3 regions of the Streptomyces sp. T12 genome follow, and region 2 is predicted to be linked to each of the others. Evidence: riboswitches for the same ligand, from Rfam matches in the RefSeq annotation. Region 2 holds a riboswitch; each other region holds the start of a gene.
What was found. A riboswitch is a leader RNA that binds a small molecule or an ion and turns the genes downstream of it on or off. The one in region 2 is predicted to bind thiamine pyrophosphate.
Positions count from the first base shown of each region.

Region 1: it holds a riboswitch for thiamine pyrophosphate, as region 2 does, so the genes downstream of both, thiO (glycine oxidase ThiO) here and thiC (phosphomethylpyrimidine synthase ThiC) in region 2, are expected to answer to the same signal.
Region 3: it holds a riboswitch for thiamine pyrophosphate, as region 2 does, so the genes downstream of both, PBV52_RS34820 (thiamine ABC transporter substrate binding subunit) here and thiC (phosphomethylpyrimidine synthase ThiC) in region 2, are expected to answer to the same signal.

Region 1 is NZ_CP117866.1:2,698,427-2,703,216, reverse strand. Features, by position in the region: gene PBV52_RS12015 (thiazole synthase) at 1-581, opposite strand, end outside; gene thiS (sulfur carrier protein ThiS) at 585-797, opposite strand; gene thiO (glycine oxidase ThiO) at 794-1,960, opposite strand; TPP riboswitch at 1,958-2,069, opposite strand; gene PBV52_RS12000 (hypothetical protein) at 2,122-2,472, shown strand; gene PBV52_RS11995 (NAD(P)/FAD-dependent oxidoreductase) at 2,505-3,722, shown strand; gene PBV52_RS11990 (Rv2175c family DNA-binding protein) at 3,800-4,171, shown strand.
Region 2 is NZ_CP117866.1:5,267,688-5,272,477, forward strand. Features, by position in the region: gene PBV52_RS23605 (metallophosphoesterase) at 1-129, shown strand, start outside; gene PBV52_RS23610 (hypothetical protein) at 323-1,192, shown strand; gene thiC (phosphomethylpyrimidine synthase ThiC) at 1,374-3,158, opposite strand; TPP riboswitch at 3,151-3,340, opposite strand; gene PBV52_RS23620 (YibE/F family protein) at 3,646-4,790, shown strand, end outside.
Region 3 is NZ_CP117866.1:7,711,949-7,716,738, reverse strand. Features, by position in the region: gene PBV52_RS34825 (ABC transporter permease) at 1-167, opposite strand, end outside; gene PBV52_RS34820 (thiamine ABC transporter substrate binding subunit) at 143-1,252, opposite strand; TPP riboswitch at 1,332-1,437, opposite strand; gene rlmN (23S rRNA (adenine(2503)-C(2))-methyltransferase RlmN) at 1,473-2,579, opposite strand; gene PBV52_RS34810 (hypothetical protein) at 2,712-3,056, shown strand; gene PBV52_RS34805 (SRPBCC family protein) at 3,065-3,514, opposite strand; gene PBV52_RS34800 (phosphatidate cytidylyltransferase) at 3,619-4,776, opposite strand; gene frr (ribosome recycling factor) at 4,776-4,790, opposite strand, start outside.

The DNA.
Region 1 (4,790 bases), 2.6 Mb from region 2:
GCCGCGTCCGACGCCGTACCTGCACCGGCGTCCAGGATCACCGGCACGCGTGCGTGCTCCACGATCAGCTGGAAGTTGTGCGGGTTGCGGATGCCGAGCCCCGACCCGATCGGGGAACCGAGCGGCATGACCGCCGCGCAGCCCACGTCCTCCAGCTTCCGCGCCAGCACAGGATCGTCGTTCGTGTACGGCAGCACGGTGAACCCGTCGTCCACCAGCGTCTCCGCGGCGTCCAGCAGCTCGATCGGATCCGGCAGCAGCGTCCGCTCGTCGGCGATGACCTCCAGCTTGATCAGATCCGTACCGAGCGCCTCGCGCGCGAGGCGGGCCGTCAGCACGGCCTCACCGGCCGTGAAGCACCCCGCCGTGTTGGGCAGCACCCGGATCCCGAGCTTCTCGAGCACCGACAGCACGGAGCCGTGGACCGAGGGGTTCACGCGCCGCATGGCGACCGTCGTCAGCTCCGTCCCGGACGCCACCAGCGCCCGCTCCAGGACCTCCAGGCTGGGCGCCCCGCCCGTGCCCATGATCAGACGGGACGTGAAGGACGTGTCGCCGATGACAAAGGGATCGTCGGCCATGGTTCAGCCTCCTTGGACGGCGGTGAGGACCTCGACGCGGTCCCCATCGGAGAGGGACGTCGACGACCACTGCGCGCGCGGTACGACGGTTTCGTTGAGGGCGGCGGCCACTCCGGAGGGCGCCGCGGTGAGGGACCGCACGAGCGTGTCGAGAGCCGTGCCCGGCTCGATCTGCCGACGCTCGCCGTTGACCGAGATGGTGACCGGGTGGTTCATGCGGGCTGCTCCGTGAGTGCGGCGGCGCTGAAGCGCCTGGGCGTGAACGGCCGGGCCTCGTCCGGGAGTTCACCGGTGGTCAGGACGTGCGCCATGGCGTCGCCGGTGACCGGCGTGAGCAGCACGCCGTTGCGGTAGTGCCCGGTGGCCAGCGACAGCCCCTCCAGCTCGGTCGGGCCGAGCAGCGGCGCGTTGTCGGGGGAGCCCGGGCGTAGACCGGCTCGCGTCTCCGTGAGCGGCAGTTCCGTGATGCCGGGTACCAACTCGTGGGCGTCGCGCAGCAGCTCGTACACGCCGCCCGCGGTCACCGTGGTGTCCCAGCCCAGCTCCTCGCTCGTCGCCCCGACGACCAGCTCCCCGCTCTCGCGCGGCACCAGGTACACCTGGCTGCCGCGCACCACGGCCCGCACGGTCCGGTTCAGGAACGGCGCGTACCGCTTCGGCACGGTCAGCCGCAGCACCTGCCCCTTCACGGGGCGCACCGGCGGCAGTACGTCGTCGGGGACTCCGGGCAGTCGCCCGCTGAGGCTGCCGGCCGCGAGGACGACCTGGCCCGCGCCCAGCTCGGTGCTGTCCGGCGTGGTGACACCGGCGGCCCGATCCCGTACGACGTCGAAGCGCTCGGCCCACGTCCGGTGGAAGATCACACCGGCCCGCTCGCACGCGGCCACCAGCGCCCCGGCCAGCCGCCGCGGATCGATCTGGTGGTCGCCGTCCACGCGCAGCCCCCCGCGCACGCCCGGCGCGAGCATCGGCTCCAGGCGCCGGCACTCCCGCCCCGACAGCCACTCGGACTCCAGCCCGGACTGGCGCTGCAGGGCGTGCAGTTCCCGCAGATGGGCGCGGTCGTCGGAGTCCAGCGCGACCGCGAGCGTGCCGCACTGGCGGTAGCCCAGGTCGTGGCCGGTGAGGTCGGTGAGCTCGGCCGCGAAGTCCGGGTAGCGACGGGCCGAGGCGAGGTTCAGGCCGAGCAGGGTCTGCTCGCCGTAGTGCAGTTCCGTGACGGCGGCCAGCATCCCGGCCGCCACCTGGGCGGCGCCGCCGCCCGGCTCGGGGTCCACGACAGCTGTCGTGAACCCGCGTTGTGCGGCCCGCCACGCCGTGACCAGGCCGATGATGCCGCCCCCGATGACAAGGACGTCTGACGTTCGCGTACGCGACATGGGCGTCCAGCCCCTCCCTTCGCCGGCATGACCCGGATCAGGTTCGTACGGTCGGAGGCCGCCAGCCTCCCTCTCAGCCCGGTGCGTCCGGGCTCCCGCGAGTGCTCTACGTTGGCCACCCTAGCCCGCCGCCACCTCTCTCAGTAAGGGAGCCCGTGCCCATGGCCCGCTCGCTCGACGGTCTCGTCCTCGCCCCCGTCGCGGACCAAGCCCCAGGTCAGGTGGGTACGCGGACCCGGTTCACCTACCACGAGAAGGACGGCGAGATCTGGGCCGAGTACGCGGGCGGAGACGTCGTACGCGGGCATCTGGTGGGTGGCCGGGAAGGCGACCGGTTGGACTTCCGGTACGTGCAGCTCAAGCGTGACGGGACGACGTCGTCGGGCCACTGCGTGTCCACGGTGGTCGAGCTTCCCGACGGGCGGGTGCGCCTGGAGGAGAGCTGGGAGTGGGAGTCGCAGGCGGGCAGCGGGACCAGCGTTGTGGAGCAGGTCACTGAGCACGACTCCTGACTGACAATTTGTCAGTTGTCTATGGTGATCAGGTGAGCGAGCAGACGACGCAGTCGCAGCGGAGAGTGGTCGTCGCCGGCGCCGGCATGGCCGGTGTGCAGACGGCGGTCGCCCTACGGGAACAGGGCTTCACCGGCACTGTCACCCTGATCGGCGCCGAGCCCCATCAGCCCTACGACCGGCCGCCCCTGTCCAAGGCCGTGCTGCTGGGCAAGTCCGAGGGCTCCGCCTTCGACGTCGACTTCGAGGCGCTCGGCATCGAACTTCACCTGGGGCGCGAGGTACTGGGCGTGCGCCCCGCCGACCACGAGCTGGACACCGAGGCCGGGCCCGTCCCGTACGACGTCCTCGTGCTCGCCACCGGCGCCGAACCGATCCGGCTGCCGGGCGTGGAAGGTGTGCCCGGCGTGCATCTGCTGCGCACCCTGGACGACGCCGAGCGGCTGCGGCCGGTGCTCGCCCGGCAGCACGACATCGTGGTCGTCGGCGCGGGCTGGATCGGCGCGGAGTTCGCCACGGCCGCGCGCGAGGCGGGCTGCGCGGTGACGGTCGTGGAGGCCGCCGACCGGCCGCTCGCGGGTGCGCTGCCCGCGGAGGTGGCGGCGCCGATGACCGCCTGGTACGAGGACAGCGGGGCGGTGCTGCGTACGCACGCGCGTGTGGAGCGCGTCGAGCCCGGCGCGGTGCTCCTCGACGACGGCTCGCGGCTGCCCGCGGGCGCCGTCGTGGTCGGTATCGGGGCGCGGCCCGCCACGGCCTGGCTGGCCGGCTCGGGCATCGAGCTCGGGGCGCACGGCGAGGTGGTGGCCGACGACGGCCTGCGCACCTCCGTGCCGGACGTCTACGCGGTCGGCGACTGCGCCTCCTTCCCTTCGGGAAGGTACGGCGAGCGCCTGCTGGTCCACCACTGGGACAACGCCCTCCAGGGCCCGCGTACGGTCGCCGCGAACATCCTCGGTGAGACACCCGCGTTCTACGACCCGGTGCCGTACTTCTGGTCCGAGCAGTTCGGCCGGTTCGTCCAGTACGCCGGCCACCACGCCGCCGCCGACACGACGCTGTGGCGCGGCGACCCGTCGGGCCCGGCCTGGACGGTCTGCTGGCTGAAGGACGACCGCCTGGTCGCTCTGTTGGCGGTGGGCCGGCCGAGGGACCTGGCGCAGGGGCGGCGGCTGATCGAGGCGGGTACACCGATGAACGCGGAGCTGTTGGCGGACCCGGCGCGGCCGATGAAGGCGGCGACGGCGTAGGGCCGAGAGCGGGGAGTTGGCCCTGGTCGGACGGGCCTGACTTCCGACTGTCAGTGGCAGATGGCAGGCTTGTTTCCGTGACCGAGATTGACGCAAAGATCGATGCTCTCGTCCCCGCCTGGCTCACCCTCCCCGACATCGCAGAGATGCTCGATGTCGAGGTGACCCGCGTCCGGCAGCTGGTCAAGGAGGGCCAGCTCATCGCCGTACGCCGTGGTGAGAACCGTGCACTGCACGTCCCCGCCGCCTTCATCGACGGGGCCGAGCAGAAGGTCGTCAAGGGCCTGTCCGGGACCCTGACGCTCCTGCGGGACGACGGCTTTACGGACGAAGAGATGCTGGAGTGGCTCTTCACCCCCGACGAAAGCCTGCCCGGCACCCCCGCGCAGGCCCTCAGCGAGAATCGCGGCACGGAGGTGAAGCGCCGCGCCCAGGCGCTCGCCGTCTGAACCGAACGCCCTGATCCGAACACTGTCCGGCCGATGGACCGGGCTCCTCTCCTGCGGGCCGCGGTCGCGGTTGACTGCGGCCCGCAGGAGGCGGGGCCGGGGCCGGAGCGTGGGGTGATTGGCGTGCGCGAGCGCCTGCCGCACGGGTTCGCCCGCGGGGCCGGGTGGGGTGCCACGCCGGACGGCGGGCATGGTGTCGCCGCAAGCGGCGGAGGGTGCCGGGCCTGGCGTCGCCACAGACTTCGGCGGCGGCCGTATCGGCGTTGTGGCATACGTCACCCCCGGGCGGCGGCCACAGCGCCAAGCGCTGTCCTGCCCCGGACCACTTCGGCCCGGACCGCGGGTCATCGCCCGGCCCGGACCACGGTCACCGATCGGCCCTGACCACGGGTCACCGATCGGCACCGGCCCGCGATGCAGCGCAAGGCTCCGGCTCTGGCGCCAAGTGCTGCTCGGCCCCGGCCACTTCGGCCCGGACCACGGGGCACCGCCCGGCCCGGACCACGGGTCGCCGCCTCCCGGACCACGGCTCACCGATCGGCACCGGCCGCGCCGTAGCGCCAGGCTCCGGCTACCGTGCCACCGTCCGGCACCAGCCCGACGTCACCCGCCCGGCAAC
Region 2 (4,790 bases):
GGCGAGGACAGCACCGGGCCCCTGATCGAGGGGCCGCACGTCTACGCCGACCGCCTCGCCATCGCGATGGACGGCGGAGTGACCATGGCCGGAAAGCTGCTGGTCCAGCAACTTCCCCTGGATATCTGAACGTTCACCGGGCAGGCGTCCCCTCACGACGCAGTGACGGAAGACGGCGCAGGCCAGGGCCCAATTTTGGCAAACCCCCTGTCAACGTGTGCCGTCACCGCTCTACCATCGGCTTATCCGTAGCAGGCTCCCCTCCGTTTCTGCCCGACGGCTCGTTGGCATGCGAGCCCCAAGCCCTACGGAGCATCGGGGGATGCACATGAACAGCGTTCCGCAGCACCTGCACAGTGAGGACCGCCAGGAATACGAGCGGATCCTCGATGAGGCGCTGCGCTCCGCACCACACCGCCCGGAACTGGCCGCTGTCGGACAGCGGCTCAACTCCGAACAGCTGCGCACCATGGCGCTCAACGCCACCGCACTCATCACGGCGGCCGCGGCGACCGAGTACCAGCACTACGTGAAGGTCCGCGAGGAACTGCGCCAACCGGCGCCGTCCACCCCGTCGTCCACCCGCGAGTCCAGCTCCACCGAGCCGGGCACGAGTGCGATGGGGCTCGCCACCACCATGGGAGAAGTCGCCGAGACCGCCGGCCCCGGCGTGGTCGCCGTGGTCGCCGTCCTGGCACCCGTCCTCGCCGGCACCGCCGCAGCGATCTTCCTGCTCGTCGGCTACATCCTGAAGATGCTCGACCCCGAGCCGGCCTTCGCCCAGACGATGCTGACCACCGGATGGGTGTTCGGCGCCGTGGCGGCGGCCGCGATCCTGGTCGCCGCCGTCGGACTCCTGCTCACCGCCCTGCGCAACCGTCCGGCATTCGACGGAGGACCGTACGGCGAACTGAGCGAGGAGGTTGCCCGGGCCAGGGAAGCCTGGCGCGAGGCCCTGCTGGAGCGTGGCATCCTGCCCTTCCTGCGGGAGGCGCTCGCCGACCCCGGCACGGCATCGGCACTGCACCGCACGCCACCGTCGACGCCGGCCGGCCGTATCCCGAACCTCGGCTACGACCGCCCGGGCTTCAGCAGCCCGGACGACGGTGGCTCCCGGGGCTCACGGCCGAGCTTCTCCAGCCCGGACTACACGAGCCCGGACTTCGGAGGGCCGGAACACCAGCCGGAGTAGCCCCTCGGCTTGCGCCTCCGCCGTAGGAGAGCCCCCGCCAGGGGACCCTTCTCCAAGACGGAGCCCCGGGGAGACCTCCTCGGGGAGGCGCAAGCCGAAGCCTGGGCAGCACGCAGGACGCCGGAGCAGCACGCAGGACGCAGGACGCCGGGGCATGGCGCCCTGGGTCAGGCCGTCGGCGTCAGTCCGCCATCGGCAGGTACACCCGGTTGCCGGCCGCGGCGAACTCCTTCGACTTCTGAGCCATGCCCTCCTCGATCTCCTGCTGGGATCCGCCGTGTTGGCGACGGATGTCCTGGGAGATCTTCATCGAGCAGAACTTCGGCCCGCACATGGAGCAGAAGTGGGCCGTCTTGGCGGGCTCGGCCGGAAGGGTCTCGTCGTGGAACTCCCGTGCCGTGTCCGGGTCGAGAGCCAGGTTGAACTGGTCCTCCCACCGGAACTCGAAGCGGGCGTCGGACAGCGCGTCGTCCCACTCCTGCGCACCGGGATGCCCCTTGGCGAGATCGGCCGCGTGGGCGGCGATCTTGTAGGTGATGACGCCGGTCTTGACGTCGTCACGGTTGGGCAGGCCCAGGTGCTCCTTGGGTGTGACGTAGCAGAGCATGGCCGTGCCCCACCAGGCGATCATCGCGGCACCGATGCCGGAGGTGATGTGGTCGTAGGCCGGAGCGACGTCCGTGGTCAGCGGGCCGAGCGTATAGAACGGAGCTTCATCACAGATCTCCTGCTGAAGGTCGATGTTCTCCTTGATCTTGTGCATCGGGACATGTCCCGGCCCTTCGATCATGGTCTGAACATGGAAACGCTTCGCGATCCGGTTGAGTTCCCCGAGCGTCTTCAACTCCGCGAACTGCGCCTCGTCGTTGGCGTCCGCGATCGAGCCCGGCCTGAGGCCGTCACCCAGCGAATACGTGACGTCGTACGCCGCGAGGATCTCGCAGAGCTCCTCGAAGTTCTCGTACAGGAACGACTCCTTGTGGTGCGCCAGGCACCACGCCGCCATGATCGAGCCGCCGCGCGAGACGATGCCGGTCTTGCGGTTGGCGGTGAGCGGCACATACGGCAGGCGCACGCCCGCGTGGACCGTCATGTAGTCCACGCCCTGCTCGGCCTGTTCGATGACCGTGTCCTTGTAGATCTCCCAGGTCAGCTCCTCGGCCCTGCCGTCGACCTTCTCCAGTGCCTGGTAGAGCGGCACCGTGCCGATCGGCACGGGGGAGTTGCGCAGCACCCACTCGCGAGTGGTGTGGATGTTGCGGCCGGTCGACAGGTCCATGACCGTGTCGGCACCCCAGCGGGTAGCCCAGGTCATCTTCTCGACCTCTTCCTCGATGGAGGAGGTGACCGCGGAGTTGCCGATGTTGGCGTTGACCTTCACCAGGAACCGCTTGCCGATGATCATCGGCTCGATCTCCGGGTGGTTGACGTTGGCGGGCAGCACGGCCCGGCCCGCCGCGATCTCCTCGCGGACCACTTCCGGAGAAACGTTCTCCCGGATGGCCACGTACTCCATCTCGGGTGTGATCTCGCCGCGGCGCGCGTAGGCGAGCTGCGTAACCGCGCCACCGTCACGGCCCCGTCGCGGCTGGCGCGGCCGTCCGGGGAAGACCGCGTCCAGGTTGCGCAGGCCGCCGCGCGGCGAGGTGTGCTTGATCCCGTCGTCCTCCGGACGAACGGGCCGGCCCGCGTACTCCTCGGTGTCGCCGCGGCCGATGATCCAGTTCTCCCGCAGCGGGGGCAGCCCCCTGCGGACGTCGGTGTCGGTCAGGGGATCGGTGTACGGGCCCGATGTGTCGTACAGCGTGACCGACTGCCCGTTGGTGAGGTGCACCTGGCGGACTGGCACCCGCAGATCGGGGCGTGAGCCCTCGACGTACGCCTTGTGCCAGCCGATGGACTTCCCGGCCTCCTCGGACGTGTCGTCCTGAACGGAGGCAGGCGTGCGCGCGTCCTTGATGGTCATGAGACCTACTCCCTACGCCGGCATTACCCGGTAACAGGTTCGGCGGTCGACGCAGCGGCTTCCGTCTGCCGACGTTTCGTGGGGAACATCACTCTCTTCGGATGATGTTCCACGTGAAACATCGCAGGGACGGAGGTCAGCGCCCTCTCAGCCCGGTGCTCCGAGCTCCCGCGTGTACAAAGGTGGCACCACGCTAGCGTCAATTCGGGCGCGGTGAACAGAGGGCCCCGGTCGTTCTTGCGATGATCGGTCGGTGACCACGACGCATGAGCCTCCGTACCCACCGCCCGAGCAGCCCCGCGGCTCGGGCTTCGGAAGCGGCCCCGGAAACGGCCCCGCGCGGGGCAACGGCCGTACAGACGGCCGGGGTTCGGGGGTGGCTGGCGGCAGATACGACGGTGGATACGGGCCTGGTTCGGCAGGCGGCCACGACGATCACGCGGCTGATTCCGGCGGCTGGCACGAACACGGGGCCGGGGCCAGTGGGATGCAGGGCCACGGGGGCGGGGGGCATGGGCGCGGGCCCGGCGGCCCGCACGGCCCAGGATCCGGCGGCGGCCCGCACGGCCCCGGTTCTGGTGGCCCGCACGATCAGGGGTCCGGTTCCGGCGGCTCACCGGGGCAGTGGCCCGCCCCGGGTGACGGTCACGACTCCGGCGGTGGCCATGGGCACGGGTCCGGATCCGGCGGCTCACGTGGCGGCGGCGACGGCGACGGCGGTGGCGGTGGCGGGCATGCGCACTCCCACAGCCACGCCCATGGTCCCGCGGCGCCCGTCTCCCAGCACCTGCGCAAGGTCATCGCGGCGATCCTGATCCCGTTCGCCGCGGCGGTGGTGGTGGGGCTCGCGGTGCTGTGGCCGGGCGGCGCCCCGCCGCACGAGCGCACGGGAGTCGGCTTCGACCGGCAGACGCAGGAGGCCACGGTCGCCAAGGTGGTCGAGGTGAGCTGCAAGGACGTCGGCGCCTCGGGAGTGCCCCCGACCGGTGACACCTCCACCGCCGAGGGTTCCTCCGCGGTGCAGCAGGAGAACGGCACCTGCAAGAAGGCGACGATCCGCGTCGACACGGGCAAGGACAAGGGCCGTACCTTCACGGAGATCGTGCAGCCCGACCAGTCACGGCAGTTGCACGAGGGCCAGGACGTCGTGGTCGCCTACGAGCCCTCCGCGCCCAAGGACCTGCAGTACTCGGTCACCGACGTGAACCGCAGGATCCCGATGGCGCTGCTCGCCGGTATCTTCGCGCTCGCCGTCGTGGTGGTGGGCCGGATGCGCGGTGTCATGGCGCTGGTCGCGCTGGCCATCAGCTTCCTGGTGCTGACCTTCTTCATCCTGCCGGCGATCCTGCAGGGCTCGAACCCGCTGGTCGTGGCGGTGGTGGGGGCCAGCGCGATCATGCTGATCGCGCTCTACATGTGCCATGGCCTGTCGGCCCGTACGTCCGTGGCGGTGCTCGGCACGCTGCTCTCGCTGCTGCTGATCGGCCTTCTCGGCTCGGGGTTCATCGACTGGGCCGCGCTCACCGGCAACACGGACGACAACACCGGTCTGATTCACGGGCTGTACCCGTCGATCGACATGAGCGGTCTGCTGCTCGCCGGTGTCATCATCGGTTCGCTCGGCGTCCTCGA
Region 3 (4,790 bases), 2.4 Mb from region 2:
ACCCCGTCGACCTTCAGCCCGCGCGCGACGATCGCGGCGACCGGGTAGGCGAAGAAGAGCCCGAAGAACACGACGGGCGCGGCGACGAGGCCGAGCCGCACCGCCACGCTCCGCGCGCGTCCCTTACGCGGGACTGCTTCGGCTACTTCAGTACGAGCGAGGTCCACGACTTGACCCAGTCGTCACGGTTGTCGGCGATCTTCGCCGGGTCCATGGTCTCGGGGTTCTTGGCCTGCGGTCCGTACTTCACGAACTCCTCGGGCACCTGGGCGGCCTCCCGCACCGGGTAGACGAACATGTTGAGCGGCATGTCGTCCTGGAACGTCTTGGTGAGCATGAAGTCGAGGAGCGCCTTGCCGCCCGCGGCGTTCTCGGCGTTGCTCAGCAGGCCCGCGTACTCGACCTGGCGGAAGCAGGTGCCCGCCGCGACACCGGTGGGCGCGGTGGTCGGCTTCGGGTCGCCGTAGATCACCTCGGCGGGCGGCGAGGAGGCGTACGACACGACGAGCGGCCGGTCGGCCTTGGCCTTCTTGCCGCCGGCCGAGCCGGAGAACTCCTCGTTGTAGGCCTGCTCCCAGCCGTCGACGACCTTCACGCCGTTGGCCTTCAGCTTCTTCCAGTAGTCCTGCCAGCCGTCGTCGCCGTACTTCGCGGCGGTGCCGAGCAGGAAGCCGAGCCCGGGCGAGGAGGTGGAGGCGTTCTCGGTGACGAGGAGGTCCTTGTACGCGGGCTTGACCAGATCGTCGTACGACGTCGGCGGGGTCAGCTTGTGCTCGCTGAAGTACGCCTTGTCGTAGTTGACGCAGATGTCGCCGGTGTCGATCGGCGTGACCCGGTGCTGGTCCTGGTCGGCCCGGTACTCGGGCAGGATCAGGTCGGATCCCTTGGGCTCGTACGACTGGAACAGCTCGTTGTCCAGCGCCCGCGACAGCAGGGTGTTGTCGACGCCGAAGAAGACGTCGCCCTGCGGGTTGTCCTTGGTCAGGATCGCCTTGTTGACGGCCTGTCCGGCGTCGCCGTCCTCCAGGACCTTGACCTTGTAGCCGGACTGCTTCTCGAAGGCAGCCAGGACGGACTTGGAGACGGCCCACGAGTTGTGGCTGACGAGCGTGACGGTCTTGGAACCGCCGCCGCTGCCACTGTCGCTGCCGCCGTCACTGTCGGACGACCCGCACGCGGCCAACGCGGGCAGCGCGACGAGACCGAACCCGACGGCGAAAACCGTGGCCTTGGCCTTCTTGGTGATGCTCACTGAATTCCTCCTGGGGTTGACCAGGAAGAGACGCGGCCCTGCCCGGAACCTCTGGAAGTCTCCGGGCAGGGCGCAACAGCTCGAGTGGTGACCGATCTCCCTACCCAGAATGACCTGGGCCAGGTTCGGAGGGTCTGCGGCCGGTGCCGCACTCTCAGCGCTGTGGCGCTCCCCTGTCGGAATATGAAGATGTACTTACTGCGATCTTACGGGGGTCAGACTACCGCTCGGTCGCCGCGAGCTGCCCACACGCCCCGTCGATCTCCTGACCACGGGTGTCCCGAATGGTCACCGGCACACCATGGGCGGCGATGGCCTCGACGAACGCCTTCTCGTCCTCGGGCCGGGAAGCGGTCCACTTCGAGCCGGGCGTCGGGTTGAGCGGAATCAGATTCACATGCACCGGCTTGCCCTTGAGCAGCCGCCCGAGCCGGTCACCACGCCAGGCCTGGTCATTGATGTCCCGGATGAGGGCGTACTCGATGGACAGCCGACGGCCCGACTTCTGGACGTACTCGAACCCGGCGTCGAGCACCTCGCGCACCTTCCACCGCGTGTTCACGGGGACGAGGGTGTCGCGCAGCTCGTCGTCGGGCGCGTGCAGCGAGATGGCGAGCCGGCACTTGAAGCCCTCGTCGGCGAACCGGTGGATGGCCGGGACGAGCCCGACCGTCGAGACAGTGATCCCACGCTGGGACAGCCCCAGCCCATCGGGCTCGGGATCAGTGAGCCGCCGGATGGCCCCCACCACCCGGTTGTAGTTGGCGAGCGGCTCCCCCATCCCCATGAAGACGATGTTGGAAAGCCGAGCAGGCCCCCCAGGCACGTCCCCGTCGCGCAGCGCCCGCATCCCGTCCACGATCTGATGCACGATCTCGGCGGTGGACAGATTCCGGTCCAGCCCCGCCTGCCCGGTCGCACAGAACGGGCAGTTCATCCCGCACCCCGCCTGCGAGCTGATGCACATGGTCACCCGGTCCGGGTACCGCATCAGCACCGACTCGACAAGCGTCCCGTCGAACAGCCGCCACAGCGTCTTGCGCGTGTCGCCCTGGTCGGTCGACAGATGCCGTACGACGGTCATCAGCTCGGGAAACAGCTCCTCCCGCAGCTTGGCGCGCGACCCGGCGGGGATGTCGGTCCACTGCTCCGGGTCATGCGCGTACCGCGCGAAGTAGTGCTGCGAGAGCTGCTTGGCACGAAACGGCTTCTCGCCGATCGCAGCGACGGCGTCCTTACGCTCACCGGGCGTGAGGTCGGCAAGGTGCCGCGGCGGCTTCTTGGCTCCGCGGGGGGCGACGAATGTGAGTTCTCCGGGCTTAGGCATGGCCGTACCAGTGTCGCAGATCCACTGGTGTAGCCCGCTCCACCATGGACCCGGGGGATCACTCCCTCGTGGCGGCGGTCGTACGACGGGATGGTTGCTGGCAACCGCAGCCCACCCGGAAGGAACCGTTCCATGGCCGCCGATCGCCGACGCCGTCCCGCCGCCCGCGCCTCCGTCCTCGCCTCCGCCCTGGCCGCAGTCGCACTCACCACCGGTCTCGCCACCGGCTGCGACCCCGCCGACAAGTCACTGGGGGACTGTCTTCAGCAGGCCGACGTGATCGCCGACAGCCTCAAAGGCAGGCACCTCGACGAGATCGACATCACGACGGACGACGACAAGGTCGGCCCCGCGGTCGACGACCTGAACCAGGCGATCGAGGACTACAACGAGGCCGTCCTGAACGGCGACACCGACCCGGACTCGAGCAGGATCGACGACGCGGCCGAGGAGCTGAGGGACGTCTGTGCGTCGTAGGTGCGGGACTAGTCGGTCGTGCGCTCCAGCCGGTCCTTGAGGAGTTGCTCGTCGCGGGGCAGTTCCTTGCGCACCTGGGGGCGGACGACGAGTGGCACCAGGAGCTTGCCGACGCCGTGCCCCTCGAAGTCGATGTCGATCGTCACGCGGGAGCGCCGCCCGTCGTCGAGCGGCTCGATCGCGCCGTGGGAGTGTGGCCTGACGGGACCGTCGATCCCGTGCAGATTCCAGCTGCGCGGTGGATCGAGCTCGTCGAACTGCACGGTCATCGGAATCTCGCGGTTTCCGATGCGCCTGGTGACCCGCACCCGGGAGCCGGAGTGGAGCGGTCCTGGGTCGAGCTGTTCGGCCGAGACGGCGCTCAGCTGCCATTCCGGCAGGTGGGACGGTTCGGTGACATACGCGTAGACCTCGTCCGGCGTGCAGTCCACGTCGATGACTTCTCGGATGGCGGTCATGATGACCCCTTTGAGTGTCTTCGATGGCGTACACGGGAATCGTCCCACAAACCAAGGAGCCCCCGCTCTGCAAGAGCGGGGGCTCCCAGGCGTTGACCGATCCGTCAGCCCGACCCCACGAAGAGAACCAGCAGCAACCACACAACAGGCGCCGTAGGCAGCAACGAGTCCAGCCGGTCCATGATGCCGCCATGCCCCGGCAGCAACGTGCCCATGTCCTTGATGCCCAGGTCCCGCTTGATCATCGACTCGCCGAGGTCGCCGAGCGTGGCGCTGGCCGCGACCGAGAGGCCCAGCAGCAGGCCCTGCCACCAAGTGCCGTCGTCGATCAGGAACTCCATGCACAGCGCGCCCGCCACCATCGCGAAGCTCACCGCGCCGAGCAGGCCCTCGCGGGTCTTGCCGGGGCTGATGCGCGGGGCGAGCTTGTGCTTGCCGAAGCGCCAGCCGACGGCGTACGCGCCGGTGTCGCTGACGACCGTCAGGAGCAGGAACGTCAGAACGCGGAACGCCCCGTCCTCGGCGGTCAGCATCATCGCGACGAACGTCGCCAGGAACGGCACGTAGAACGCCGCGAAGACGCCCGCGGTGACGTCCTTGAGGTAGCCCTCCGGGGGCTCTGTCATCCGCCAGACCAGTACGGCCAGCGCGGTCAGCGCCATCGACACCCAGGCACCCTCGGCGCCCCGGACGTACCCGGCGACGACCATGGCCGCACCGCCCAGCGCGAGCGGGACGAGCGGCGCCTTGATGCCCTTGCGCTCGTCGAGCCGCTTGGTCAGCTCCCACAGGCCGACGACGACGGCGACCGCGACAACGCCGACGAACACGGCCTTGACGACGAACAGCGACGCGATGATCACCACACCGAGCCCGATACCGACCCCTATGGCCGCGCCCAGGTCGCGCCCCGCGCTCTTCTTCTGCGGCTGGGGCGCCGGCTGCGGGGCGTCGGGCATGGGCTCCGGATTCTGCGGCGCCGCCTCGGAGGGCCGCGCCTGCGGCGTGTCGTAAGGCCGCGTCTGCGGCGGCCGGTTGCTGAACGAGGGGCCGCTCAGCCGAGCGGCCCCCCGGTCGTCATCCTGGTCTCCGCCATACGCGGGTACGTCGGGCACGATGGGCATGGGGCGAGTCTGCTGCGCCTCAGGCGCATCGTACGCGGGACCCGCCGGGGCAGCCCCCTGGACAGGTCCACGCTCGGCGGCCCCCCAGTACCCGGCTTGCCCGGCTTGTGGCGGTGCCCCCCAGGAAGAGTCGTTCATCAGACCTCGAGCAG